One region of the Erwinia sp. TECH1 genome, then DNA from elsewhere that is predicted to be linked to it. Evidence: predicted binding sites of a transcription regulator. Region 1 holds the regulator's gene; each other region holds the start of a gene.
What was found. Region 1 encodes LexA, which represses DNA repair genes until DNA is damaged. Its sites were predicted from a motif close to TNCTGTATGTACATACAGNA; they were not measured.

Region 1 (7,386 bases):
CCACGTTGGTATCGTTAGACTTCATATCCGCACGATAACCTGCACGCAGCTGTAGCCAGTCCAGTACGCGATACTCCGCGCCCACGCCTGCATACTGGCTGTCTTCCACCGTTTTAAACCGTTTGGTCGGCGTGGCGTCCACATCCAGCGCCGCCGTCAGCCGCTCGGTATGATAAGAGACGCCAGGCGTCACTACCGGGCGGATCTGGTAAGTATCCTTGTAGCCGTTCACTTCGCGGGTATCGATATCGCGGGCAATCAGGTTCTGCGCGCTGACGCCCAGCGTCCAGTTATCGTTCAGATCGGTCGCCGCACCGGCATCCATGTTGAAACCGGTATTGGAATTTTTATAGCGCCCTTTGGTGAAATCCGACTTGTCGTAGTTATAAACGGAGGCGCTATAGTTATAGAGATAAGTCTTCTGGATCTTCGGCGTGATGCCAAACGAAACCGGATGACCGGCAATATTGAACTCATGCGCCACGGCAACGCCGTAGTCATAAACTATGGCGCCGCGTCCCAGCGCTGACGAGGTCAGCGAGTCCTGCGCGCCCGGCCGTGGAAAATCGGTGCCGTCGGCAATGCGCTGCAAATAGTCGATATCGCCCTGGCTGACGTTCGCCGTCACGTGCGCCGTACCGTAAGCTTTCGCCACAAAGGCAAAAGGCAGCACTTCGTTCGGCACGGTCACCGCCACGGCCGCGCCTGCCGTAGCCCAGGCTTTGTTGCCCTTGATGCCGCGCAGCTGGCTCGCCAGATCGCCGGCCGCCGCCCGCACGCGTGGATAATTCAGGCTGATGGGATCCTGCTCGGCAATGTCCTGATAGCGGTCAACGCTGTCGCTCAGGTCATCCACTTTATCGATGAGCTTGTGCTTATCCGTCAGCTGCGCGCCAGCGGCCGGAAGAATAATACTGACATCGTCTTCCGGCTGGGCTTTCGTCATCAGCGCCGGGTTAGCCAGCACCGCCGTGCCATAGGTTGAAGAGGCTACGCCCGTGCCACCCATCGCATCGTTGCGAGCGTCGTAGTAGTTGCCAGCGGCCAGAGCGCTTAGCGGAGCCAGAAACAGCACGGGAAATACAACCGGTCGGGTGAATCTGTTCAGCTTAAATTTTTTGACCATTTACTTCTAACCCTTCAACAAAGGAGACAGCGCCTGAAGCGCGACAAGTGTGATTGTCCGTATAATGGGCCGAACGGTGCTAAGTCATTAGCCTGAACTAAGTCAAATTACCGGGGCTTTTCTGCTCATTGCACGGCTTTTAATCTGCTAGCTGGCTTGAAAATAAGCCGTGTTTTCAACGTCTGCTGTGGAAAGGTTTACAAATATTTAAGTAAATGTAGCCAAAACATTTCAGAGTGCAACCGTTATTGACGGTCTTCTTTAGTAATGAATGGTACAACGCAGTTGATGACAAAGGTGAGCTTCCGCTCTTCGGATTTGACTGAAATTTTTTGCGGGCATAGCGATGAAGGGAGACGCTCAGGCGGGAAGCCGGAAGCGCGGCGTTTTTATCGGCGCTGTGATAATATAACGTGCTAAGCCAGCCTGGGGAGATCTATGAACATTAACAGTCCTGAAAATATTCTGTCGCAGGCGGAAGCTATCTGTCAGCAGCGCAACGTCAGGCTGACGCCTCAGCGTCTGGAGGTGCTGCGGCTGATGAGCCAGCACCACGGCGCGATCAGCGCGTACGACCTGCTGGATCTGCTGCGCGCCAGCGAACCGCAGGCCAAACCGCCCACTATCTATCGGGCATTGGACTTTCTGCTGGAGCAGGGATTCGTGCATCGCGTGGAGTCCACCAACAGCTATGTCGTCTGCCATCATTTCGAAGAGCCTGCGCATACCTCGGCGATGCTGATCTGCGACCGCTGCGGCGGCGTAGCGGAGCAACATGCGGAAGGCGTGCAGGATATTCTGAAGTCCTTGTCGCGGGCAGCGGGCTTTGCGCTGACCAACAGCGTGATTGAAGCGCACGGATTGTGCCAAAGCTGCGTTGAGGTGGAAGCCTGCCAGCATCAGGATGCGTGCCAGCACGATCATACGCTTGGGACAAAAAAGCGCGGTCGTTGAAACGGTCAACCATCAGAATAATTTAAGCGGCGGGATCGCGCCAGACAAAACAACAAGGGCAGCGCCAGAAGCGCTGCCCTTGCTTTAGAAGGCTATCCGGAGAATCGGCCCTGGCAGTGCCAGTCAGCCTTTCCGGAGGCTATCTTATCAGAAACGATGGTTATTGCTGGTTTCCCAGTCGCCCAGCTCTTTCTCAGCCTGGTCTTTGGTGTAGCCATAACGTTCCTGAATTTTACCGACCAGCTGATCGCGTTTACCTTCTACGACGGTCATGTCGTCATCGGTTAGCTTGCCCCATTTTTCTTTAAATTTACCTTTTAACTGTTTCCAGTTACCGCCGGCTTCGTCTTTATTCATCTTGTTTCTCCTTAACCTTAGGTGATAACAGCTTATCGTTACAGCAAAACCGCTGACAGCAACATAAAACGCTGCCCAAATGCTTAACGTACAGATAATTGTAGTAGAAGATGGCAGGTTTGCACGGCGAGGCGGCGTATTTTTCTAAAAAAAAGCGAAGCGGCACGGGCCGGGCAGCAAAAATCGCGCGGGCTCGGATACTTAAGAAGCGGGAGAACAGAAGCGCTGAGGCGATTTTTCCAGTTCGATCGGCGGGGTTCGGGAAAAGACGGATGCAAACAGAGAGTAACTGCCCATACGGAATGCCAACACACAATAAACGCCAATGCGGAATACCAACAGGCAGTAAATATCAGCGTGGGATACGAAAAGACAATAAACGCTAAATACGAACAGGAGCGGGCATCGATATATGTCGGACAGAACTACGATGGCTTGCGCTCCACAGGAGACATTCAGGCACGGTCAGACAATATGCCAGGCGCAGACAACAACCGAAGGCACGGTCAGACAATATGGCAGGGGCAGACAGCAGAAGGATTCAGACAATATGAGAGGTGCGAAATAAAAGCCGTAGGCGATACGCCCGCCGGTAGAAGCAAGCCTCTGCGTCATCGCAACGACGCAGAGGCGGCACGGCGTCTGGCTATTACAGCCAGCTACCGTTGCGGATCACGCCGACGGCAAGCCCTTCGATAGAGAAGGTATGCTCACGCAGATCCACCACAATCGGCTGGAACTCGCTGTTTTCCGGCAGCAGCTGCACAATGTTGCCCTGCTTTTTCAGGCGCTTGACGGTGACTTCATCATCAATACGCGCTACCACGACCTGGCCATTGCGCACGTCCTGGGTTTTATGAACCGCCAGCAGGTCGCCATCCATAATGCCGATATCCTTCATCGACATGCCGCTAACGCGCAGCAGGAAATCCGCGCCCGGCTTAAACAGATCGGGATCGACCTGGTAATGGCCTTCGATATGCTGTTCCGCCAGCAGCGGTTCGCCTGCCGCCACGCGGCCAATCAGCGGCAGGCCATCGACTTCTTCCATCATCAGGCGGATACCGCGTGATGCGCCGGAAACGATCTCGATAACGCCTTTACGCGCCAGCGCCTTCAGGTGTTCTTCAGCCGCATTCGGGGAGCGGAAGCCGAGCTGAGCGGCAATCTCTGCCCGCGTCGGCGGCATGCCGGTCTGGTTAATATGCTGGCGAATCAGGTCATAGACCTGCTGCTGCCTTGCCGTTAGTGCTTTCATCCCGCCCCCTGGTTGTTTATACAGTCGACTGTGAGTATATACAGGTATTTCGTCAATGAAAACCTCAAGCCGGATAAAAAACCATGGTGATAGCTATTTAGCCCGGCGGCTGGTGAGAAAGCAGAATCGACAGCCAGACAAAAACCGCTAACAGAATAGCTAACAGCACGGCAGCTGAGCCCATATCTTTGGCGCGCCCGGAAAGCTCGTGGAACTCATTGCCCAGCCTGTCGACCACGGCTTCTATCGCGCTGTTGAGGATTTCCACAATCACCACCAGCGCGACGGAGCCAATCAGCATGACTCTGGCCAAAGGCGTCACGTCCAGCCAGCAGGCGATAATAATCGCCACTACCGCCGCAACCACTTCCTGGCGGAAAGCCGCCTCGTGTTGCCAGGCCGCCCGTAATCCTTTCCAGGAATACCCCGCAGCTTTAATGATCCGCGTTAAACCCGAGGCGTTATTTGCCATAATCAGGGAACCCTTTGTTCTGTTTAGCGTCAATGTCAGGGTAGCGCACATTTTGCAACACCACAGATCTCATGCAAGGATTCTGGTATGCTTGCGGCGCTTTGCTAACAAGAGGCTTTATGTTGTCTATGTCAGGTTGGCGTAACTTATATTACAAATTATTGAATTTACCGGTAAAAATGCTGGTAAAAAGTAAAGCGATCCCTGCCGAGCCGGTCGTTGAGCTGGGGCTGGATACGTCGCGTCCTATTATGTATGTGCTGCCATACGATTCAAAGGCCGATTTGCTGGCGCTGCGTGAGCAGTGTCGCAAAGAGGATCTGCCCGATCCTTTAGACCCGCTGGAGATCGACGGCACGCTGCTGCCCCGCTACGTCTTTATTCATGATGGCCCGCGCGTATTTCCTTATTACGCGGCCAATCCGGAATCCGTAAAGACGTTTCACGACTATCTGGATCTCCATCGCAGCAACCCGCTGCTGGACGTGCAGATGGTGCCCGTCTCGATTATGTTTGGTCGGGCGCCGGGGCGTGAAGTTCAGGGCGAAAGCCAGCCGCATCTGCGCGTGCTGAACGGCATTCAGAAATTTATCGCCGTCCTGTGGCTGGGCCGCGACAGCTTTGTGCGTTTCTCGCCGATGGTGTCGCTGCGCCGTATGGCAACCGAGCACGGCACCGATAAAACCATCGCCCAGAAGCTGGCGCGCGTGGCCAGAATGCACTTTGCCCGTCAGCGCCTTGCCGCAGTCGGCCCGCGTCTGCCTGTGCGTCAGGATCTGTTCAACAAGCTCTTACAGTCCAAGGCTATCGCCAAGGCCGTAGAGGACGAAGCGCGCAGTAAGAAAATCTCCCATGAGAAGGCGCAGCAGAACGCCATTGAGCTGATGGAAGAAGTTGCCGCGGATTTCTCCTACGAGGCAATCCGTCTGACCGACAGGATCATGGGCTGGACGTGGAGCAAGCTCTATCAGGGCATCAACGTCAACGGCGGCGAGCGCGTGCGTCAGCTGGCGCAGGACGGCCATGAAATCGTTTACGTGCCGTGCCACCGCAGCCATATGGATTACCTGCTGCTCTCCTACGTGCTTTATCACCAGGGCCTGGTGCCGCCGCATATCGCTGCGGGCATCAACCTGAACTTCTGGCCGGCCGGCCCGATTTTCCGTCGCCTGGGCGCGTTCTTTATTCGCCGCACGTTTAAGGGCAACAAGCTCTACTCCACCGTTTTCCGCGAATACCTGGGCGAGCTGTTCACCCGTGGCTATTCCGTGGAGTACTTTGTGGAAGGCGGCCGTTCCCGTACCGGACGCCTGCTCGATCCGAAAACCGGCACGCTGTCGATGACCATTCAGGCGATGCTGCGCGGCGGCAACCGCCCGATTACGCTGGTGCCGATTTACATCGGCTACGAGCACGTCATGGAAGTTGGCACCTATGCCAAAGAGCTGCGCGGCGCGACCAAAGAAAAAGAAGGCTTTATGCAGATGGTGCGCGGGCTGCGCAAGCTGCGCAATCTGGGCCAGGGCTACGTCAACTTCGGTGAACCGCTGCCGCTGGTGGCTTACCTGAACAAGCACGTGCCGGAATGGCGCGACGCTATCGATCCGATCGAATCCCAGCGTCCGGCCTGGCTGACGCCAGCGGTCAACGATATCGCCCAGCGCGTCATGGTGCGGATCAATAACGCGGGCGCGGCCAACGCCATGAACCTGTGCGTTACCGCGCTGCTGGCTTCCCGTCAGCGTTCGCTAACCCGTGAGCAGCTGGTGGAACAGCTGGACTGCTATATTCAGCTGCTGCGCAACGTGCCTTATTCGCCGGACGCCACCGTGCCGGACATGACGCCGGAAGCGCTCCTGGATCATGCGCTCAGCATGAACAAGTTCGAGATCGAGCAGGATAATATCGGCGAGATCATCGTGCTGCCGCGCGAGCAGGCGGTGCTGATGACCTATTACCGCAACAACGTTCACCACATGCTGGTGATGCCGTCGGTGATTGCGGTAATTTTGATGCAGCATCAGGAGCTGACGCGCGCCGAGCTGCTGCGCCAGGTCAGCGTGATCTATCCTATGCTGAAAAGCGAGCTGTTCCTGCACTGGGAAAAAGACGAGCTGCCGGGCGTGCTGGATCCGCTTGTCAGCGAAATGGCGCGTCAGGGTTTGTTGACCGCCGACGAGCAGACGCAAACGCTACGACTCAGCCCTGCCCGTTTCCATACGCTACAGCTGCTGGCGGCCGGTGTGCGGGAGACGCTACAGCGCTACGCCATCACCTTTTCTATCCTCAGCGCCAATCCGTCGATCAACCGCGGTACGCTGGAGAAAGAGAGCCGCACCATGGCGCAGCGCCTGTCGGTGCTGCACGGCATCAACGCGCCGGAATTCTTCGATAAGGCGGTGTTCTCGACGTTGGTGCTGACGCTGCGTGATGAAGGCTATATCAGCGATACCGGCGATGCGCACTATGAAAGAACGCATAAGGTCTATCAGCTGCTGGCCGATCTGATCAGTCAGGAAGTGCGGATGACCATTGAAAGCGCGCTGACGTACGAGTAGGTAAGAGATAAAAAAAGGCCGGCGTGAGCATCACACCGGCCTTTTTTATTGGCTGTCGATCAGCCAGAAAACGGCGCACAGCTCAAAGCGATGCCGACAAACAGGATCAGCCCCACATAGTTGTTATTCAGAAAGCCACGAAAGCAGGCATCACGTTCGCGAGCGCTAATCAGCTTTTGCTGATAAATAAACAGCGCCGCCGCCGCCAGCAGCGAGCAGTAAAAAGGCGCCCCCAGCTGCGTCAGCCAGCCGATGGCGGCCATCAGCCCCAGCGTGGCCAGCTGCAACAGGCCGATAATCAGCTTATCAAAACGGCCAAACAGGATGGCGGTGGATTTGACGCCGATTTTTAAATCGTCATCCCTGTCCACCATCGCATACTGCGTGTCGTAAGCGACCGTCCAACAAATATTGGCGAAAAACAGCAGCCAACAGGCCAGCGGCACCGTTTCGCTGACCGCCGCCCAGCCCATCGGAATGGCCCAGCCAAACGCCGCGCCCAGCACCACCTGCGGCAGATGGGTGTAGCGCTTCATAAACGGATAGATCCACGCCAGCGCCAGGCCGCCAAAAGAGAGCAGGATGGTCATCAGATTCATGGTCAGCACCAGGCAAAACGACACCAGCACCAGACCGCCAAACAAAAATTTCGCCTCCGTCG
Region 2 (7,386 bases), 1.1 Mb from region 1:
GCCGGACATAACCTGGGTAATCTGATGCTGAAAGCGCTGGATCACCTGAGCGTGCGGCCGATCGAGGCGATCAATCTGATCCGCAGTTTGCTGAAGGTGGATGCTTTTCTGATCCCCATGTCCGAACAGCCGGTCGACCTGATAGCCCTTGACGATCGGGGTCAGCAGGTTTACGGCGAAACGGCGATCGACAAGCTTGCCATGCCGCCGCGCGAGCTGCTGCTTTCGGCCAGAGCCAACGCGACCAAAGAAGCGGTTGAGGCAATCCACGAGGCCGACCTGATCCTGATTGGGCCAGGCAGTTTCTATACCAGCCTGATGCCGGTGCTGCTGCTGCCGGATATGGCGCAGGCGCTCAGACGCACGCCCGCGCCGATGGTGTTTATCGGTAATCTGGGCAAAGAGCTTAGCCCGGCGGCGGCACAGCTGACGCTGGCGGATAAGCTGACCGTCATGGAAAAATATATCGGCAGGAAGGTGATTGATGCCGTCGTGGTCGGCCCGCATGTGGATACTACGGGCGTCAGCGAACGCCTGATCGTGCAGGAGCCGCTGGAGGCGGCGGATATCAAATACCGCCACGACCGCCAGCTGCTGCACAGCGCGCTGGAGCAAGCGATCCAGCGACTGGGCTAGCGCGCCGAAACCCTTGCTCCCAGGACGAGACGGCGACGGCCTGGTGCCGCGTCTCAGGAAGCGGCAATAAACAGCTCGCGTACCTGATGCAGCTGATCGCGTACGTTGGCGGCCTCTTCGAACTCCAGGTTTTTGGCGTGCTCCTGCATTTTCGTTTCCAGCTCGCGGATACGCTTCTGCAACCCTTTTGGCGATAAATCGACCACCGCCGCATCGCCCTCCACCACATCGCGAGGCGATTTAAGGCGTTTCGGTTTATTTTTGTTGATGCCCTGGCCCAGCTCCAGAATGTCGGCGATCTTCTTGTTGAGCGCCTGCGGCACAATGCCTTTTTCCTTGTTGTAGATCTCCTGCTTCTCGCGGCGACGTTCAGTTTCGCCAATCGCCCTTTCCATCGACGGCGTAATTTTATCGCCGTAGAGAATAGCCTTGCCGTTAACGTTACGCGCGGCGCGACCGATAGTCTGGATCAGCGAGCGTTCGGAACGCAGGAAGCCCTCTTTGTCGGCATCCAGGATCGCCACCAGCGAAACTTCCGGCATATCCAGACCCTCACGCAGCAGGTTGATGCCGACCAGCACGTCAAACTTGCCGAGGCGAAGGTCGCGAATGATCTCCACACGCTCTACGGTGTCGATATCCGAGTGCAGATAGCGCACCCGCTCGCCGTGCTCGGTCAGGTATTCCGTTAAATCTTCCGCCATACGCTTGGTCAGCACCGTCACCAGCACGCGCTCGTCGATTGCCACGCGCTTGCGGATTTCCGACAGCAGATCGTCAACCTGAGTAGCGACCGGCCGCACTTCGATCAGCGGATCCAACAGGCCGGTCGGACGCACCACCTGATCCACCACTTCGCCGCCCGATTTTTCCAGCTCGTACTTGCCTGGCGTGGCGGAAACATAGATGGTCTGCGGCGCCAGCGCCTCGAACTCTTCAAACTTCATCGGACGGTTATCCAGCGCCGACGGCAGGCGGAAGCCGTACTCCACCAGCGTTTCTTTACGCGCCCGGTCGCCGCGATACATGCCGCCGATCTGCGGGATGGTGACGTGCGATTCGTCAATCACCAACAGGCCATCCGCCGGCAGATAGTCAAACAGTGTCGGCGGCGCCTCGCCAGGCCCACGGCCGGAAAGGTAGCGCGAGTAGTTCTCAATGCCCGAGCAGTAGCCCAGCTCGTTCATCATTTCTAAATCGAACTGCGTGCGCTGGGAAATACGCTGTTCTTCCAGCAGCTTATTGTTCGCCAGCAGCGTTTTACGGCGATCGGCCAGCTCGACTTTAATGTCTTCCATCGCCTGTATGATGCGCTCGCGCGGCGTCACGTAGTGCGTCTTTGGATAGATGGTATAGCGCGGGATCACCGAGGTGATCTGGCCCGTCAGCGGGTCGAAAATCGACAGCCGTTCGACCTCTTCGTCAAACAGCTCGACGCGCAGCGCATAGTCGTCCGATTCCGCCGGGAAGATATCGATCACTTCGCCGCGTACGCGGAAAGTCCCGCGCTGAAAAGCCTGGTCGTTGCGGCTGTATTGCAGCTCCGCCAGACGCCGCAGAATGGCGCGCTGATCGATAACCATACCGCGCGTCAAATGCAGCATCATTTTCAGATAGGAATCCGGATCGCCCAGGCCGTAAATCGCCGACACCGACGCCACCACGATGACATCCCGACGCTCCAGCAGCGCTTTGGTCGCCGACAGACGCATCTGTTCAATATGCTCGTTAACGGAGGCGTCCTTTTCGATAAAGGTATCCGAACTGGGCACGTAGGCTTCCGGCTGATAGTAGTCGTAGTAGGAGACGAAATACTCCACGGCGTTTTCCGGAAAGAATTCCTTCATCTCCCCGTAAAGTTGCGCCGCTAAGGTTTTATTCGGCGCCAGCACCATCGTAGGCCGATTGAGATCGGCGATGACGTTGGCAACGGTAAACGTTTTGCCCGACCCCGTTACGCCGAGCAGCGTCTGATGCGCCAGTCCATCCTGCAGCCCTTCTTCAAGGCGGCGAATGGCTTCAGGCTGATCGCCGGAAGGTTGAAAGGCGGAATTAAGTTTAAAGACTTTGCTCATTGCATGGCTACCTGATGATGAAAAGCGCGGACAGGGTGGTAATTTTACTCTGCTATGACGATTTTGCCAGCAAAAAATACTGGATATATCTCCAGTTATCGATTAGAACAAAGGGAAGGCAGCGCGCGTGTGGGCCAACAGCGTTGAACGGATGCTTAAGCGGCAAGAAAGTGAAGAGGTTATCCCCAGCCGGACTGAAACTTTAACATTTGTCAAGACATCCTGACAAAATGGCGCGGGCAAAATATGCTGCGATCCTTCCCCGCTTGATTTTCACTAACGCCTTGAAATTTAATGCAATGTTATTTCAGCCGAGTTTAGCACCAACTCAAGCTTAAGCCGCGCCGGCTCTCGCCTTTTACAGGTTTTCAGTCATTCATACACATGGTTATCCACAGGAATGGTGGATAACTGATTTCAACGCCCAACCCGTCTGCTGTGTATAAAATGCAGCGTCCTGTGAGCGCGTACGCAAAAAAAATTTTTTCCTTAAATTTTTTACCTGTCCTGCGCGGTCTTGTCCGACCTGAAGCATACTTCTGCCTTCAGGGCTATCCCCATTAAGGCTTTTTTTTCAGCGGGTCGGGCGGCCGATCTGCCTTACAGGCAGGCGCCTGCACCATAAATGTTGGGTTTAGGGCACCATCAAAGTGCAGTCGGAAATTTCCGTCGGCAATTGTTAACCTTTTCTGACCAATTACCCGCCCTGCTTTCCTGATTTGCCGGTCGTTTTTTTCTGCATTTTAAAACCTGGCCTGCGAATTGCAGTTCCTGTTGACCGCCTCACGCTTTCAACATACCAGAGCGAGAAGCCCAAGCCATGGACGCTGCGTCCATGGTCAATCCTTCGTCACGCTACGAAGGCGCGCTCGAAAACTGTCTGGAGGAGAGTGTCAGATGCTGAGCTTACATGCGATAAATCAGTTTTACGGGCAGGATCATATTTTATGGGATGTGGATCTGGAACTGCCGCCGGGCACCTGTACGGGCGTGCTGGGAAGGCCGGGAATGGGGAAAACCACGCTGGTCAACTGCATTATGGGCCACCTGCCGATTAACAGCGGCACCATTATGTGGCAGGAAGGCAATCTGCCGCCGCAAAATCTGCTGCAGCAGCCGGTAGAAAAACGCGCGGCGCTCGGCATCGGCTATGTGCCTCAGGGGCGGCATATTTTCTCGCAGCTCAGCGTCGAGGAGAACTTGCAGATAGCGCTGCTGGCGGGCGCAGGACAACAGCGCCATCCGGCCATTCCGCCGATGGTTTTCGATCTTTTTCCCGCGCTTTATTCGCTTCGTCACCGGCGCAGCGGCGAACTGCCGCTCGATCAGCAGCAGCAGCTGGCGCTGGCCAGAGCGCTGGTGCTCCAGCCGAAGCTGCTGATCCTGGACGAGCCGACGGAGGGCATGTCGCCCTGGCTGGAAGAGGAGATGGGGAATTTGATCCATCGATTGAATCACGATTTCGGCTTGACCATTCTGCTGCTTGAGCAGCGGATCTCTTTTATCCGTAAGGTGGCGGACTATTTCCTGCTGCTGCATCGTGGGCGCAACGTGGCCCACGGCAGCGTGGCGCAGCTGGATGAGAGAATAGTCAACACCTGGCTTACCGTTTAGTCATGCCCTCCGGCGCGCTGCCAGAGGGCATCGCCTTATTCCGGCAGGCGCACGTAGTGACCAAGCCGGTCAAAATCGGCGCTGTCGGTGAGATAAGGGATTTCACCCAGCAGCGGCGCGGGCAGCCGCTGTTGCAGCGTCGCCATGTATTCCGCATGACGCCTGCCCGGCGGCTGCACCGTATTGGCTATCCAGCCAGCCAGACGCAGACCGCTGGCCGTGACGGCCTGCGCCGTCAGCATGGCGTGATTGATGCAGCCCAGCTTGACGCCGACCACCAGCACCACGGGCAGCTGTTCCAGCGTCACCCACTCCGCGAAGGTCGTCGTGGCTGAAAGCGGCGTAAACCAGCCGCCCGCGCCTTCGGTCAGCACCCACTCCGCCTGCTCGCGCAATGCCGCCAGGCCAGCCGAAAGCTGAGTAAACTCAATGGGCCTGCCCTCTTCCGCGCTGACGATATGCGGAGACGTCGGCTCCAGAAAGGCCAGCGGATTGATCTGCTCATAAGGCAGCGTCAGCACGCTGTTGCGCTGTAAAGCCAGCGCGTCGCTGTTGCGGATACCTTCCGCCGTCATTTCACAGCCGGAAGCAACGGGCTTATAGCCTACGCTGCGCAATCCGGCGGCGCGGGCAGCCTGCAACAGCGCGGTACTGGCGACCGTTTTCCCTACTTCCGTATCCGTTCCGGTAATAAACCAGCTACTCACAATCAATCACTCCATACAGCAGATGATAGCTGAGCAGGAAACCGCGCTCGTCGCGCGGCCAGCTCTGCGCCAGCTGACTCAGATGATGACGGCTCAGCAGGCCGTCACGGCGGCCCTGATGCAGATGCGTGGCGCCGATGCCCTTCAGCGAACGCAGCGCGCCGAGCACGTCCGGGAAAGCCAGCGTCTGCGTCTGCGTGATTAGCCGAAGCCCGAGCGAGCTTCCCGCTTCCGCTATTTGCGCCTCGCTCAGAAAACGGTTAACGGGCGCGGGCAGATCCAGCGCCTGCCAGGCCTGGTTAAGCTCGTTCAGCGAGCCGGCGGCCAGCGTTGAAAACAGCACCTGGCCGCCAGGCCGGGTCACGCGGCGCATTTCGGCCAGCGCCAGCCGTAAGTCGCTGCACCATTGCACGGCAAGGTTGCTCCAGCACACGTCGAAGGCGGCATCGGTAAAAGGCAGCGCTTCGATATCGCCCAGCTGATAGGCGTCGGCCGTGTCGCCAAGCCGCGCCTCGTTCAGCATGGCCGGAGAAAGATCCAGCGCGGTGACCTTGTTGCCCGCGCTGCGCCAGCGCTTGCTGAACCAGCCCGGCCCGCAGCCCGCATCCAGCACCTGCTTTTGCTCACGGCCGCGCGCCAGCGCAAAGAGTGCTTCGCCGCTCAGACGCTGCAGCTCCGCGTGCCGGTTGTAGCTCTGCGCCGCCCGGCCGAAGGCTCTGGCGATCGCCGCTTTATTGACCGTTTGCGTCATGCAGCGCCTCCAGCAGTCGTTGAATATCTTCTTCCTGATGCGCCGCGCTCAGCGTGATGCGCAGCCTCGCCGTTCCCGGCGGCACGGTGGGCGGGCGGATAGCCGTTACCCAGCATCCCCTTTCGCGCAGCCGTTCCGCCAGCCGCAGCGCCGCCTGCTCTTCACCTACCAGCAGCGGCTGAATAGCCGTTGAAGAAGGCAGGATCGCCAGCCCGCCAGCCGCCGCGCCTTCGCGAAACAGGCGGATATTCTTTTGCAGCCGCGCGCGCAGGTCGTCGCCCTGCTGTACGGCGCGTAAAGCCGTCTGGAGCGCGAAAGCCTGCGCGGGCGGCATCGCCGTGCTGTAGATCAGATGACGCGCGAACTGCAACAGGTAGTCCGCCGTCTCTTCGCTACAGAGCACTGCCGCGCCGCTCAGCCCAAATGCCTTGCCGAAAGTCACGATCAGCAGCTCCGGACGCACGTTCTGCTGCCAGCAGCTGCCGCGCCCCTGCTCGCCCGTTACGCCGATGCCGTGCGCATCGTCCACCAGCAGCCAGCCGTTGTGCAGAGCGGTAAGCTGATGCAGCTCTTGCAGCGGCGCGCTGTCGCCATCCATGCTGAAAACGCCTTCCGTCACCACCAGCGTTTCGCCGCCGTCGGCAGGGCTGAAGAGTTTCGCCAGCGCTTCCGGCTGATTGTGCGCAAAGCGGCGCAGCGTAGCCGGACTGAGCGAGGCCGCTTCCAGCAGCGAAGCGTGCGCCAGGCGATCGGCGAAGATGCGATCGTTTTTCTGCAGCATTGCGGCAATGATTGCCTGATTCGCCGCAAAGCCTGAAATAAACAGCAGCGCGCGCGGATAGCCCAGCCAGTCGGCCAGCTGCTGCTCAAACGCCTGATGAGGCGCGCCATAGCCGGTAACGTGACCCGATCCGCCTGCGCCGACGCCGTAGCGTTCGGCCCCCTGCTGCCAGGCGGCGATAACGTTCCGATCCCGGCTCAGCCCCAGATAGTCATTAGCGGAGAAGTTCAGGTAGCGACGGTCGTTCACGCACAGGGTGCGCACGTCGTCGTGCTGGCTGACGCGGCGCTGGCGAAACTGCTGCTTCTCCCGGCGCTCCGCAAGCGCCAGGCTGATGCGTTGTTGCCAGCCCATTTACACGGCCGCGTTATAGAACTGGTCGGTATCGGCATTCAGCAGCTGACCCGCCAGCGCCTGCTGCTGCTCGTTGTCGCCCGCTTCCGTGGTGGTGTGCGCCGGATTCAGGCCCAGCTTGCGGAACAGGATCAGATCCTTGTCCTCTTCCGGGTTCGGCGTGGTCAGCAGCTTGCAGCCGTAGAAAATCGAGTTAGCGCCAGCCATAAAGCACATCGCCTGCGTCTGCTCGCTCATCTGCTCGCGGCCGGCGGAAAGACGCACGTGGGAGGTCGGCATCATAATGCGCGCCACGGCGATGGTGCGGATAAAATCGAAAGGATCGACATCGTCGTTGTCGGCCAGCGGCGTGCCTTTGACCTTGACCAGCATGTTGATCGGCACGCTTTCCGGCGGCACCGGCAGGTTAGCCAGCTGCACCAGCAGACCGGCCCGATCGTTAACGGTTTCGCCCAGGCCGACGATGCC
Region 3 (7,386 bases), 720 kb from region 1:
CTTTGTTGAGCCCGTTAGTTTTCGCTAAGCGTTAATATTTAGCCACTCAGCGTGTTAATCGTTTAGCTAACCAGTCAACAATATCACGTAATGCTTTATCAAAGTTGCTCAATACAGGCGAAAGTGCGATTGGCATCAGCTTACCGTCGAGCGAGGAATTCACGATCAGCTTTGATTCCTCCGCCGGGCTGAAAGGATCGTTCGGCCAGTAAGCGGACAGCATCGGCGTTGGGCAGCGGCGGCCCAGCAGCCCCTGGGTTTTCAGCGAGTAGCGGCTCAGCTCGACCCGCAGCGCGGAATCGGCGGCCGATGCCATGCCCAGCCGGCTGGCCAACACGTCCATATACATTTCGGGAATGCTGTCCTGCAACGCGCTATCGCACAGCAGGCTGTGTACCACCGGCCCCAGACAGGCCACGGCGCGCAGTCGAGGCGCTTCCAGCCAGGCCAGCCGCACGGCAATGTTGCCGCCAAAGCGATAGCCGAAAGCGGCCACGCGGGTATGATCGACCCAGGCAACGTTTTCCAGCTGTTTTAACACCTGCTGGTGCAGAAAACTGGAATCCTGCGTCAGCTTCCATTTTGCAGAGAAGCCGACCGAAGGCATGTCGATGGTCAGCATTGCGATGCCACGCGGCGCAAGGTAGTCGTGGAAAAGGCGATAGTGATCGGTTTGCAGTGAATCCAGGCTGCTGCACAGCAGCACCGTAGGATAAGGCGCGCGGGCTTTTTCCGGCATATGCAAAAAGCCAAAAATGGAACTGCCGCCGGGAATGGTGAACTCCAGCTCTTTCAGCTCGCCCGGCAGTCTTGAGGTGGCCTCTTCATAGGCACGATTCGCCAGCTGCTGCGCCTGATCGGCCAGCTCATCGCCTTTCAGATGCGGATAGCCCGCTACGCCGTACAGGTTAGCAGCGTGCAGCCAGCACTGGCCCGCTTCGGCATCGGTAGCCGCCGAGGCGGCTTTATCCTGCCAGCGCGCGGCCTGCTGCGACCATTCGTAGATCCAGTTGCCGCCGCGATAGCCAATCACCGTATCCAGCAGCTGTTCATCAGTGTGGTCGGCGCGGCTGCTGGCTATCCTGGCCAGCACTTCGCCAATCTCCAGCGGCGACAGTCCCCGCCACGTCCAGAGCAGACGATTAACCATCCGATACCAGCCTGCATGGCTGTCGCCTTCCAGCGCGGAATGCAGCGGCAGCGGCTTGTGATGATGCAGGCGCCGGATCAGGGAGGAGGTTTCAGGATGCTTAAAGCGGGGTTTAAAGAGTTCTTCGCTGAGATTTTTAGGCGACATAGTACGATCCTTCGACATACGGAGAATCGTCTTAGTCTATAGCAGCCTGGCGGCTGACGCGAACCGTAAAACGCGCAACGCCCGGCGGAACCGGGCGTTTTGATTGAGCTAAATCAACCTTTTACGATTGGCGGGATATACACCACGCCCATATCCCACGGCTGTTCAATCCAGGTATTCTGTGGAATATCCACGACATAGTCGTCCACCAGCGGACGACCGGCCGGTTTGGCGAAAATAGTCACGAAACGCGCTTTTGGATACATATCGCGGATCGCCTGAGCGGTGCCGCCGGTATCGACCAGATCGTCAATTACGATAAAGCCTTCGCCGTCGCCTTCCGCGCGCTTCAGCACGTGCATTTCACGCTGGTTGTCGTGATCGTAGCTGGAGATGCACACGGTATCGACATAGCGGATGCAGAGTTCGCGAGCCAGCAGCGAAGCGGGCACCAGGCCACCGCGGCTGACTGCAATAATGCCTTTCCACTGTTCGACAGGAAGCAGGCGCTGGGCCAGTTTACGGGCATGGATTTGCAGCATGTCCCAGGTGACGACGTATTTTTCACTCATAAAAGGAGTCCCGGCCGATAATAACGGCTTAAAAATGTACAATGGGATGGGTTGCGCGGAATTATAGAGATCTGAGCCGCTAAAAACCAGCACAGGATAGCCCGGAAGGTGCTTTTTTGCCGAAGCGAACTAAGCATGCCTCTGGAAACAATGATATTCTTTGGGTTTGCTGCGTCAGATACTGACCAACCCTATCACAAATGCTCACTCCCGCGCCGCTGGCCGGGGATGTCGACACAGGAGATTTAACGTGTCCGAACTTTCTCAACTGTCACCACAGCCGCTGTGGGATATCTTCGCCAAAATCTGTTCAATCCCGCATCCTTCTTATCATGAGGAAGAGTTGGCTAACTATGTGCTGAGCTGGGCTGGCGAGCAGGGTTTTGTCACCTTTCGCGACGAAGTGGGCAATATTCTGATCCGCAAGCCGGCCACGAAAGGGCTGGAGCACCTCAAGCCGGTCGCGCTGCAGGCGCATCTGGATATGGTGCCGCAGAAAAACAACGACACCACCCACGATTTCACCAAAGATCCAATTCAGCCATGGGTTGATGGCGAATGGGTCAAGGCGCGCGGTACCACGCTGGGCGCCGATAACGGCATCGGCATGGCGTCCGCGCTGGCGGTGCTGGCGGATAAAACCGTCGAGCACGGCCCGCTGGAAGTGCTGCTGACCATGACCGAAGAGACCGGCATGGTCGGCGCTTTCGGTCTGCAACCGGGCTGGCTGCAGGCGGATATCCTGATCAATACCGACTCGGAAGAGGAAGGCGAGATCTATATGGGCTGCGCGGGCGGCATTGATTTTACCACCACGCTGCCGCTGAGCCGCGAAGCGGTGCCGGCCGGTTACGAGCATATCCAGCTGATCCTGAAAGGCCTGAAGGGCGGCCACTCCGGTGCGGATATTCATCTGGGCCTGGGCAACGCCAACAAACTGCTGGCCCGTTTCCTGTTCGCACACGCCAAAGCGCTGGATCTGCGCCTGGTGGATTTCACCGGCGGCACGCTGCGTAACGCTATCCCGCGTGAGGCGATGGCGACGCTGGCTGTTCCGGCCGACAAGCTCGACCAGCTAAAAGGCATGGCGCTGCACTATCTGGAAACCCTGCGCAACGAGCTGGGTCTGAAAGAGAAAAACATCAATATCGTGGTGGAAAATATCGCCGCTAACGACCAGGCGCTCTCCACCATCAGCCGCGACGCCTTTATTGCGCTGCTGAACAGCACGCCAAACGGCGTGATCCGCAACTCCGACGTGATGAAAGGCGTGGTGGAAACCTCGCTGAACGTTGGCGTGGTGTCGATTAAGGATGACGAAGCACGTATCAACTGCCTGGTGCGCTCGCTGATCGACAGCGGCAAAGATTACCTGGTGGAAACGCTGACGGCGCTGGGCGATCTGGCGGGTGCGAAAACCGTGGCGAAAGGCAGCTATCCAGGGTGGCAGCCCGATGCCTCTTCGCCGGTGATGGCGCTGGTGGAAGAAACCTACAAAAAGCTGTTTAACAAAGCGCCGAATATCCAGGTGATCCACGCGGGTCTGGAGTGCGGCCTGTTTAAAAAGCCGTACCCGGATATGGATATGGTTTCTATTGGCCCCACCATCACCGGCCCACACTCGCCGGATGAGCAGGTGCATATCGGCAGCGTCGGCCTTTACTGGCAGCTGCTGACCGCGCTGTTGAAGGCGATCCCGGCTAAATAAAACAGGACGGGCGAAGCACCACGCTTCGCCCGTTTTCTCTCCCGCTCGCAATCTCGCTCAGGGCAACGTACGCGGCATTAAATCCCCAGCAGTAATTGTCTTTCCAATTGCGGATTCAGCAAGGTTACGTGCAGCCCGACCAGACGCACGCCGCGCCCTGCCCGCCGCTCTTCCCAGGTTTTTTTCGCCACGTCGATCAGGTCTTCTTTATTCAGCACTGGCCAGACGTGCTCCTGAGTCGTCTGCTGGAAATCGTCAAACTTCAGCTTTACGCCCTGCCTGGCGATCAGCAGATCGGGCTTAATCACCTTTAGCCGCCGTTCCAGCTCCGCATAGAGAAAATCGATGATTTCCAGGCACGCTTCCCATTCATGAATATCCGCCGACAGCGTGCGCTCCACGCCCAGCGATTTACGCAGGCGATCCGTTACCACCTCGCGCTCGTCGATGCCGTTACAGCGCTCCCACAGCACGCGGCCAAACTTGCCGAAGCGCTTTAGTAGCGCGGCCAGATCCGTTTTCTGCACGTCGGCGCAGGTGTGCAGCCCCAGCTCCTCCAGCTTTTTCGCGGTGACCTTGCCGACGCCGGGTATTTTTGCCAGCGGCAGCGTCAGCAGAAACTGCGGGAGTTCCTGCGGCGTGATCACAAACTGGCCGTCCGGCTTATTCATATCCGAAGCGATTTTTGCGACGAATTTAATCGGCGCCACCCCGGCCGACGCGGTGAGATCCAGTTCGCGGGCGATGGTCTGCCGGATCTCCCGCGCCATCAGCGTGGCGGATCCGTGGCAGTGCGGGCTGTCGGTAACGTCCAGGTAGGCCTCGTCCAGCGACAGCGGTTCAATAAGCGAGGTATAGCGCGAGAAAATTTCCCGAATATGCGCGCTGGCTTCTTTATAAGCGTCAAAACGGCCGGGGATCACTTTCAGATGCGGGCAAAGCTTAAGGGCCGTCGCGGTCGCCATCGCGCTGTGCACGCCAAACTTCCTGGCGGGATAGTTAGCGGTGCTGATCACGCCGCGCTTGTGCTGGCTGCCGCCAATAGCGATAGGGATATTGCGCAGGCTGGGATCGTCGCGCATCTCCACCGCCGCATAAAAGCAGTCCATATCTACATGTATAATCTTGCGCATTCGCCCCTCCGCCAGCACTGGATAAGTATACAGGCAGCGAGCGCGTTTTCAACAGGTTAACGGGCGGCCGAAGCGCAGCGGCAGCGGCCTGGCGCAACTTTTCTCGGTTTTTTCTACGCGGCTCTCTTGATAAAAAAATAGACAATGCTAATGTGACGCAGCTTTTACGGATATTTCCGAAACTGCGAGTCAACCACGTCTTCGGACGGCGTATCAACCCTACTATCAAGGGAACCAGAATGGGCAAAATCGCACTGCTGTTTGCGATGTTTTTTCTGCCAGCCGTTGTTTTCGCCAGCGCGCCGGTCGCACCGATCGCTCCTCTGGCGCCGGTAAGCAAAGAGTTAAAGAAGCAGTTACTCGGCACACCTGTTTATATTCAGATCTTTAAAGAAGAACGCACGCTTGAGCTGTATGGCAAAATCGGCACCGAATATCGGCTGCTCGACAGCTACCGTATCTGTAATTTCTCCGGCGGGTTAGGCCCTAAACGTCGCCAGGGCGATTTTAAAAGTCCGGAAGGGTTTTATAGCGTGGGGCTTTCCCAGCTGAAGCCGGACAGCCGCTTTTATCGCGCTATTAATACGGGTTTTCCGAACGAATATGACCGCCAGCAGGGTTATGAAGGGAAATACCTGATGATCCACGGGAACTGCGTTTCCGTGGGCTGCTATGCCATGACGGATGCCAATATCGACGATATCTATCGCTATGTGGAAGCGGCGCTGCGCAACGGCCAGCCGCGCGTGGCCGTCAGCATTTATCCATTCCGCATGACCGACAGCAACCTGCAGCGCCATCGCTATTCGGTTTATTTCAGCTTCTGGCAGCAGCTCCAGCCCGGCTACGCCGAGTTTGTGAAAAACCGCCAGCCGCCGGCAATGGGCGTCAGCGGCGGCAAGTACGTGCTGAACAGCCCGTTGCTGAACGATGCCACCAGCCAGTCAGCGCTGGCGCTCTCCGAGGCAAAATAACGCCCAGTCGCCTGGCGCAATTTTGTGCCAGGTTTCGTTGCCCGTTAAGGGCTGAGTGGCGATCACCGTGACCACGTCATCCGGCGTGGTCTGCTTCTGAAAATCTATCTCCACGTCCTGATCCAGCAGCGTCGCTTTACCGAACGGCGCGCGACGCGTGATCCAGAACAGATTGGTCGAGCAGAACGCCATCAGATAGCGGCCATCCGACAGCAGCATATTAAATACGCCCTTTTCCCGCAGTTCCGTCGCCAGCTCCGCAATATAGCGAAACACCGCCGGCCAGTTGCCCGGCGTGCGCGGGTAGCGCGTGGTCAGCTTATGCAGCAGCCAGCAGAACGCCTGCTCGCTGTCCGTCTCGCCTATCGGGCGAAAAGGGCCGGTTTCCAGCCCGCGATAGCCTTTCAGCTGGCCGTTATGCGCGTAGGTCCAGTTGCGTCCCCACAGCTCGCGGGTAAAAGGATGGGTGTTTTCCAGCGACACCTCGCCACGGTTCGCCTGACGAATATGCGCCACCACCGAGCAGGATTTTATCGGATAATCCTGCACCAGGCGCGCTATCGGCGAATTAAAGCTGGGCTGCGGATCTTTAAACGTCCGGCAGCCTTTCCCTTCGTAAAAGGTGATGCCCCAACCATCCTTATGCGGGCCGGTTTTTCCGCCGCGCTGCACAAGCCCGGTAAAGCTGAAACAGATGTCCGTAGGGACATTCGCGCTCATCCCGAGCAGTTCGCACATAGCCGTTCCTCGCGTCAGTTACTTCGCCATCTCTTTTTCAATCAGCAGGATCAGGATATGAATAACTTTGATATGAATTTCCTGAATGCGATCGGCGTAGCCAAAGTGCGGCACGCGGATTTCCACATCGGCCGTTCCGGCCATTTTGCCGCCGTCCTTGCCGGTCAGGGTAATCACTTTCATTCCCTGCGCGCGCGCCGCCTCTACCGCTTTAATCACATTAGCAGAGTTGCCGGAAGTCGAAATGCCCAGCAGCACGTCGCCCGCGCGGCCCACGGCCTCAACATAGCGTGAGAAGATATGATCGTAACCAAAATCGTTGCCCACGCAGGAGATATGGCTGACGTCGGAGATAGCGATTGCCGGATAGCCGGGACGGTTGTCGCGATAGCGGCCGGTCAGCTCCTCGGCGAAGTGCATGGCGTCGCAGTGTGAACCGCCGTTGCCGCAGGAAAGCACCTTGCCGCCGGCTTTGAATGAATCCGCCAGCAGTACCGCAGCACGCTGAATAGCATGGATATTGGCGTCATCGCTGAGGAAATTATTGAGCGTGTCCTGTGCTTCACTCAGCTCGGCGCGAATGATGTCCTGATACATAGGGAGAGTCCTTTTAGGTGAGGTCTGCGGCAGTTTAGCAAGTTGCCACGCGGGCGAAAAGCGCCCTGCCCGTTCACGCGGCGCTTTGCCCTGTGCCGGTCGCGCTTTGTGAGCCAGGTTGTAATTATCATGTAAATAGATTGATAAAGAAAATCATCTCTATTACATCTGTAGCTAACAGGTCAGACCTCTTACAACTTACGGAGCGATGGTTATGATGGTTTTCAGTTGCGTGGCGACAATTTTGCTCATTGGCGCGCTGTTTTATCACCGTGTTAACCTGCGGCTGGCGAGCCTGCTCGTGCTGCTCTGGACGGCAGCCTGGGCGATGGCTGGCGTCTGGACGCCGTGGCTGCTGGTACCGTTA
Region 4 (7,386 bases), 2.4 Mb from region 1:
TATTCAGGTTTAAAAACCTCGTTTAAAGCATAGTTTACTTTTTTCCCCTGCAAGGTATCTGAGCGGAAAGTAAAACGAATAAGATTAGTCCTGGGGCGTTAATTACGACCAGGGAAAAACAGAATTGCGTCCTGCCAGGCTAAATAGCTGTTTTAACCCGCCGTCTTAGCGAAATAATTATCATTAAGATTGCCATGCGAATTACGCAGCGATGATTGCTGCCGTATGGGATTTCTTATTTCGTGTTTGCCGGAATAAAACACCTGAATAATCTGCATTTGTACGAAATAGTTTCCGCGCGGCCTGGTCTGGTTTTTTGTGGTCTATGCTTGCCCTCGGGTTTTCATAGTGAGGAGAAAGCAATGAAGTACAGAAAACTGGGCCATTCCGGCCTGATGGTTTCTGAGCTGACGCTCGGGACGTTAACCTTTAACGGCCAGGCCGGCTTTGAAAAAACCGGCAACGTCGATGTTCGCCAGGCCCGCCGTTTTATTGAGATAGCGCTGGAACGAGGCGTCAATACCGTGGACACGGCCGACCTTTATTCCAAAGGCGGGGCGGAAGAAACGCTGGGCGAGGCGCTGGGTGGCAATCGTCAGCGCGTTATCCTGGCCACGAAAGCCCGCAGCCCGATGAGCGACGATCCTAACGACAGCGGCGCCACACGCTTTCATCTGATTAAGTCCTGCGAGAACAGCTTAAAGCGTCTGAAAACGGATCATATCGATCTCTATCAGATCCATAACTGGGACGGCGTGACGCCGGTGGAAGAGACGCTGCGCGCGCTGGAAGATCTGGTGAAAAGCGGCAAAATCCGCTATTTCGGCACCTCGAACTATACCGGCTGGCAGATGATGAAAACGCTGGGCTGCGCCGAGGTGAATCATCTGCTGAAGCCGGTAAGCCAGCAGATTTACTACACGCCGGAGTCGCGCGAGGCGGAGTTCGAGCTGCTGCCGATGGCGCTGGATCAGAATATCGGCACGCTAATTTGGGGGCCAATGGGCGAAGGTCTGCTGACCGGCACCGTACAGCGCAACGTGAAAACGCCAGCGACCTCCCGTCAGGGCAACGGCTGGCCGGAACCCTACGTGCACGATATGGAGCACGCTTACCGGGTTATCGACGTGCTGACCGAAGTGGGCAAAGAGCATAATGTATCAACCGCGCGGGTCTGCCTGGCCTGGCTGCTGACGCGTCCGGGCATCACGTCGCTGATTGTTGGCAACCGCACCGAACAGCATTTACAGGACAACCTGGCCGCAGCGGAGCTGACGCTGAGCGAAGCGCAGATCAAACGTATTGAGCAGGCGACGCGTCCTGCGCCGCGCTATCCGTACTGGCACCGTTTCACCAGCGGCATGGACAGACTGGATCCTGCGGAAAAAGTTTTTCTGGATGAGTATCAGCAAACGCTGGAAGAACGGAAAGATCTCGACCGTAAATAATCTTTTTGCGGCTAACGAACCCGGCTGACGGGTTCGTTTTCGCGTTTATCGTTGGCCCTTTTATATCTTGTTCACCTGCCTTTATATTCCGCCTTAATCCGTAGCCTCGCCCGTAATAAAAAACAGGCCGCCGCACTTTTGTTATCGCTGTCCGCACAACGCAACGGCGCAATTGGTCTGCGGCTATACTGATAAAAAAACAAAAGGAGAAGGATATGAAACTTGCCGTATTTGATATTGGCGGTACCTCGTTAAAAATGGGCGTTGTAACGGATAAAGGCGACATTCTGGCCAGTGATAAAGCGGATAACGAAGGATCGCGCGAGGCTATTCTGGGCGCTATCCTGGACTGGCTGGAAAAAAAACCCGGCTGCGAAGGCATTGCCGTTAGCGTGCCGGGCTATGTCGATCCGCACAACGGGTTTGTGTCGATGGGCGGCACGGTCAGGGCATTTGATGATTTCCACCTGAGTAAATGGCTGACGGAAAAAACCTCCCTGCCCGCCACCGTGGAAAACGACGCGCACTGCGCCCTGCTGGCCGAACGCTGGCTGGGTAAAGCACGCAATATGTCCGATTTTTTGATGATCACCATCGGCACCGGGCTGGGCGGCGCGGCCTTCTGCAACGACGCGCTGGTACGCGGCAAGCAGGATCGCGCCGGCGAGTTCGGCTGCCTGCTGGTGGCGCGTCCCGCTGGCGGCAGCGTCAGCCACTATACGATGGGCGACAACTGTACGATGACCGCGCTGCGCAAAAGCTATGCGCTGCACAGCGGGCGTGATGTGGACGAGGTCAGCGGCAAAGACGTTTTTTCCGGCTGGGATAATAAAGAGCCGGTCGCCACCAGGCTGGTCACCACCTTTTATCAGGATCTGTGCGCCGGCATTTATAACCTGGCGAACGTATTCGATCCCGAATGCATTTTTCTGGGCGGCGGCATCACCGAGCGCGAGGATTTTCTGGAGGAGGTGAAGTTTCATCTGGCCTGGTTCGGCAAAACCATCCCGGTGGATACGGCCACCTTCGGCAACGATTCCGGGATGTTAGGCGCGGCCTGGCACTTCCTGCAAAGTAACCAGCGCGATACACACGGCTGACAGGCGTATCAACGCGCACGGGCGCCATTGGCAAGGCTAAGCCCAGCAACATCGCTGGCGCGCTTGTCAGGCAATCCACAGGCGCCAACGGCAAGGCTCGCCAACGCTCGTCAAGCAGCTCACGGGCGCCGTCGGCAAGGCTAAGCCCAGCAACATCGCTGGCGCCATTGGCAAGGCTATACCAATAATTCTGTCAGCGCTCGTTGGGCAGCCTGCCGTTATGCTGGCTACGTCAGCCTCGCTAGCGCGCCCGTTGGGTGGTCAGCGCCAGCGACCAGAGATTGCGCTGGCAGCGGGGGCAACTCAGCTGCTGCTGCGCCTGTAGCCGCTGCGTTTCTCCGCAATGGTTGCAGGCGTAGAGGCCATCTGCGGGCACGCAGGTATAATCCTGCCGATGTTGAGGCGGCAGCACGGAAAGGCCCGGCCGCACTTCTTCGCGATCGTAGTAATAGGCGCTGATATCGCCGTCCAGCTCGATCAGCGCCAGCCGGATCTGACCCAGATGCTCCACGCCCTCCTGCCGCAGCTCCATAAAGAATTCGTCCTCAGAAATGTTCAGCCCGTCCAGGCTGTCCAGCACATACAGACCGTCCTGAATCAGTGTGATCACTTCGCCCTCCACCCATCGGGCGACCCGTGAGCTGCGTGCGGTCAGAAAAGTCGTAAAACGATAAAGTACCAGCAGCACCAGGAAAACCATCGCGACCGGCAGCACAGGCACATCATCATAAAAAGTGACGTCTCCTGAGGCCGATCCCAACGTCAGGATAATCACCAGCTCAAACAGCGACAGCTGGCGAATGCCGCGCCTGCCGGAAACTTTCAGAAAGAGAAAAACAACGATGTAGGCGAAGAGTACCCGAACCGCGACCTCGCCTAAAAAAGTAATGGAAAGATCGTTCAAGAAAAAGCGGTGCCAGTCGAAAGAAAACATAAGCGTGCGTGATTATCCCAAAGAAAAAATGATAAGGCGTCAGTGGAAAAGTTGATATTTTATGACATTTTCCTGCGCAGAAAGCCATTATTAAGATGCATAAAACGAGGCTGGTGGCCGTGCATCCACGCTGAATTTTACTTAGCGCAAAAAAGAAATAAGCGGCTCTTATCCTTCTGCCCCGGCACAACTATTATTTCCGCTGCAGTATAAGCTGCTTTATTAACCGGGGACGCACCTTTAAGAAAAAGCGAATAAATTCCTGTTATTACAATCTGTTGCCGGAAAGTTCCGATCAATGCCTTGCCTGCCGCCCGCATTCAGCGATACTGTATATAAACACAGTTAAACCGGAATAAGCATTATGCAGCCGATTTCCCCTGCTGAAATTATGGAAGATCTTTTTTTACCGCTGTTTATTGAGCGCGTACCCTGCGGCTTTCCCAGTCCGGCCCAGGATTATATTGAGGACCGTCTGGATTTGAATAAGCTGGTGCTGCGTCATCCCAGCGCCACCTATTTTATCAAAGTAAGCGGCGACTCGATGATTGAGGCCGGGATCGGCCATGACGATCTGCTGGTGGTGGATCGTTCGCTGACCGCAGAGCATGGCGATATCGTGGTGGCGGCCGTGGCCGGTGAATTTACCGTTAAAGAGCTACGCCTCCGCCCTTTTTTACAGCTGATGCCGCGCAATCGTCACTATTCTCCGATTACGTTTCACGATGCGGAAGAGCTGGAAATTTTTGGCGTGGTCACTTTTATTCTGAAATCCACCAAAAATGTTCGCGCTGGTTGACGTCAACAGCTTTTATACCTCCTGCGAAACGGTGTTCCGTCCCGATTTGCGCGGCAGGCCGGTGGTGGTCGTTTCCAACAACGACGGCTGTATTATTTCCCGATCGGCCGAGGCAAAAGCGCTGGGCATTAAAATGGGCGAACCTTATTTTAAAATTAAACAGGATCTCCAGCGTCAGCAGGTGCAGGTTTTCAGCTCAAACTATGCGCTGTATGCCGATCTCAGCCATCGGGTGATGACCCTGCTTGGCGAGCTGGCGCCTGCGAGCGAAATTTACTCTATTGACGAGGCTTTTCTGGATCTGACCGGCGTCAGCAACTGTCTCTCGCTGGAGGATTTTGGCCGCGACATCCGGCAGCAGGTGCTGAAAGCTACCGGCCTGACGGTCGGCGTCGGCATCGCGCCAACCAAAACGCTGGCCAAGCTTGCTAACTATGCGGCGAAGAAGTGGAGCAAAACCGGCGGCGTGGTCGATCTCTCCGATCCGGCGCGCCAGCGCAGGCTGCTGCCGCTGGTGCCGGTTGAAGAAGTCTGGGGCATTGGCCGTCGCGTCGGCAAGCGTTTGCAGCTGATGGGCATTAAAAACGCGCTGGATCTGGCCGACAGTCCCGTCCCCACCCTCCGCAAGCACTTCAGCGTGGTGATGGAGAGAACGGTGCGCGAGCTGCGCGGCGAATCCTGCCTGGCGTTAGAGGAAATGGCACCCGCTAAACAGCAGATCGTCTGTAGCCGCTCTTTCGGGCACCGCGTCACCGACTATCAGGATATGCATCAGGCGATCTGCGCCTGGGCCGAACGCGCGGCGGAAAAGCTGCGCGGCGAGAAACAGTATTGCCGCTTTATCAGCGTTTTTATCCGCACCAGCCCGCACGACGACAACGGCACCGGCTATAACAACCAGGCCTCCGGCAGGCTGCTGCTGCCCTCGAACGATACGCGCGATATTATTCGGGTGGCGACCGAGGCGCTGGACCGTATCTGGCGCGAAGGCGAACGCTATATCAAAGCGGGCGTGATGCTGAGCGATTTTTACAGCGAAGGCGTGGCGCAGCTGGATCTGTTTGCCGAAACGCAGCCGAAGGCCAACAGCGCGGCGTTAATGACCGCCATTGATACGCTGAACCGCTCCGGCAAAGGGAAAGTCTGGTTTGCCGGCCAGGGCATTGAGAAAAGCTGGTCGATGAAGCGGGAGATGCTCTCTCCCGCCTGGACCACGCGCTACAGCGATTTGCCGACGGCGAAGTAAAACCAGCGACGGGCCAGCCCGGCAAACAGCGCCGACAGCACCAGCAGCGCCAGGCCGAAGGCGAACGGACTCCACCAGCCGGCCGCGTCAAACAGCAGGCCGCCCAGCCCCGCGCCAAGCGTGATCGCCATCTGGATCACCGCCACCATCAGGCCGCCGCCCGCTTCGGCATCGTCGGGCAGCGCGCGGCTTAGCCACAGCCCCCACGCCACCGGCGCAGGCGTCGCTACCAGCCCCCAAAGCGCCAGCAGCACGCCGGTCAGCAGCAGAGAATGCCCCAGCGCGATCAGCAAGGCGGCCAGCAGCGCCATGCCGAGCGGAATGGCGATCAGATAAGCGTAGAGGCGGCGCTCAAGCAGCGTACCGATAAGCCAGGTGCCGATGAGTCCCGCCCCGCCCAGCAACAGCAGCAGCAAAGAGAGCTGGTTGACGTTGGCGCCGGTAACGGTTTCCATAAACGGGCGCAGATAGGTAAAAATGCCAAACTGCCCCATAAACAGAAACATAATGCCCGCCATGCCCAGCGCCACGGGCGGCCGAACAAGCAGGCGCAGCGGGTTGGCGGCTTTGTTGCGGCCGTTGCCGGGCAATGATGGAATGCTGCGCCATTGCCAGATAAAGGCGATAACGGCCAGCGGCACCACCATAAAGAACGCCCCGCGCCAGCCAATATACTGCCCAAGAAAACTGCCCAACGGCGCGGCGACGGTAGCGGCCAGCGCGTTACCGCCGTTGATCAGCGCCAGGCCCTTCGCTACCGCGTGAGCAGGCACAAGGCGCATCACCGTCGCCGTCGACATCGACCAGAAGCCGCCAATGGCGATCCCCAACAGCGCCCTGCCGACCATAAACATCAGGCCATTGGTCGAAAAGGTTACCGTCAGCCCGGAAAGCGCCAGCAGCAGCGTAAAGGCGATCAGCACTTTTTTACGATCGAAACGCCCGGTCAGCGGCGTGTTAAGCAGGCTGGTGAGCACGGCAAAAAAACCGCTGACGGAAATTGCCTGTCCGGCATGGCCCTGACTGATCCCTAACCCCTGCGCGATGGGCGTCAGCAGGCTGACCGGCATAAATTCTGAGGCGATCAGCACCACTACGCCAAGCGCCATCGAAAAGACGGCGCCCCAGGCAGGGTGATGACGAGATTGTTCCGCTACAGCACTATTCATGAACGATTCCGATATTATTAACACTTGCGCTATTTTGCACGCTGGCCGGGTTAATGATTAGACGGGCGTAATCGCATGTAATTGTGAATTTTTTGCATCAATCAACGAACGCAAAGCCTCAAAGACCCGTGAGCACGCATAAAGAGCGGCACTGCAGGGCTTTGGAGTTTTGTGCGCCGCAGGCAGGCGAAGCGGTAAAAGAGATAGAGTAATGCGATCGGATGGGGTAATTTTTACGCGCTTGTGAAATTTAATCAGCAATTCTGCGTGGATACTATGAACGATATCGTGGCCTTTCTGGCCGTTGCCCGGGCGCAAAGCTTTACCAAAGCCGCCGCCGGTCTTGGCGTCAGCCCTTCGGCGCTGAGCCATACCATTCGCAATCTGGAAGAACGGCTGGGCGTGCGCCTGCTGGCGCGCACCACGCGCAACGTTGCGCCTACCGAAGCCGGCGAGCGTCTGTTGCAGTCGGTTGGGCCGCTTTTCGATCAGATTAACAGCGAAATTGACAGCATTGGCGAGCTGCGCCATACGCCTGCCGGTAATATTCGCATCACCTGCTCAGACGACGCGGCGGAAAATTTGCTGCGGCCGATACTGCCCGCGTTTTTCAACACCTATCCTGATATCAGCGTAGAGATCTGCATTGATTACGGCTTTACCAATATTGTCAGCGAGCGTTTTGATGCC

Region 2: a site for LexA is predicted at 2,789-2,808, ahead of uvrB (excinuclease ABC subunit UvrB). Genes of this name have one in related genera too.
Region 3: a site for LexA is predicted at 4,726-4,745, ahead of dinB (DNA polymerase IV). Genes of this name have one in related genera too.
Region 4: a site for LexA is predicted at 3,810-3,829, ahead of umuD (translesion error-prone DNA polymerase V autoproteolytic subunit). Genes of this name have one in related genera too.

Annotation. Positions count from the first base shown of each region.
Region 1 covers NZ_JBSRZK010000001.1:496,196-503,581, reverse strand. The annotation lists gene ACVWZ0_RS02205 (conjugal transfer protein TraF) at 1-1,126, opposite strand, end outside; gene zur (zinc uptake transcriptional repressor Zur) at 1,565-2,080, shown strand; gene ACVWZ0_RS02195 (CsbD family protein) at 2,228-2,437, opposite strand; gene lexA (transcriptional repressor LexA) at 3,087-3,695, opposite strand; gene ACVWZ0_RS02185 (diacylglycerol kinase) at 3,793-4,167, opposite strand; gene plsB (glycerol-3-phosphate 1-O-acyltransferase PlsB) at 4,296-6,725, shown strand; gene ubiA (4-hydroxybenzoate octaprenyltransferase) at 6,785-7,386, opposite strand, start outside.
Region 2 covers NZ_JBSRZK010000001.1:1,593,533-1,600,918, reverse strand. The annotation lists gene ACVWZ0_RS07520 (gluconeogenesis factor YvcK family protein) at 1-636, shown strand, start outside; gene uvrB (excinuclease ABC subunit UvrB) at 690-2,711, opposite strand; gene ACVWZ0_RS07510 (ABC transporter ATP-binding protein) at 3,609-4,325, shown strand; gene bioD (dethiobiotin synthase) at 4,361-5,032, opposite strand; gene bioC (malonyl-ACP O-methyltransferase BioC) at 5,025-5,783, opposite strand; gene bioF (8-amino-7-oxononanoate synthase) at 5,764-6,918, opposite strand; gene bioB (biotin synthase BioB) at 6,919-7,386, opposite strand, start outside.
Region 3 covers NZ_JBSRZK010000001.1:1,213,997-1,221,382, reverse strand. The annotation lists gene frsA (esterase FrsA) at 47-1,297, opposite strand; gene gpt (xanthine phosphoribosyltransferase) at 1,411-1,869, opposite strand; gene pepD (beta-Ala-His dipeptidase) at 2,120-3,577, shown strand; gene dinB (DNA polymerase IV) at 3,655-4,710, opposite strand; gene dpaA (peptidoglycan meso-diaminopimelic acid protein amidase) at 4,950-5,684, shown strand; gene ACVWZ0_RS05550 (class II glutamine amidotransferase) at 5,655-6,422, opposite strand; gene lpcA (D-sedoheptulose 7-phosphate isomerase) at 6,441-7,019, opposite strand; gene fadE (acyl-CoA dehydrogenase FadE) at 7,234-7,386, shown strand, end outside.
Region 4 covers NZ_JBSRZK010000001.1:2,868,707-2,876,092, forward strand. The annotation lists gene ACVWZ0_RS13555 (aldo/keto reductase) at 363-1,448, shown strand; gene ACVWZ0_RS13560 (ROK family protein) at 1,664-2,548, shown strand; gene ACVWZ0_RS13565 (DUF421 domain-containing protein) at 2,790-3,482, opposite strand; gene umuD (translesion error-prone DNA polymerase V autoproteolytic subunit) at 3,847-4,281, shown strand; gene umuC (translesion error-prone DNA polymerase V subunit UmuC) at 4,265-5,527, shown strand; gene ACVWZ0_RS13580 (MFS transporter) at 5,500-6,696, opposite strand; gene ACVWZ0_RS13585 (LysR family transcriptional regulator) at 6,973-7,386, shown strand, end outside.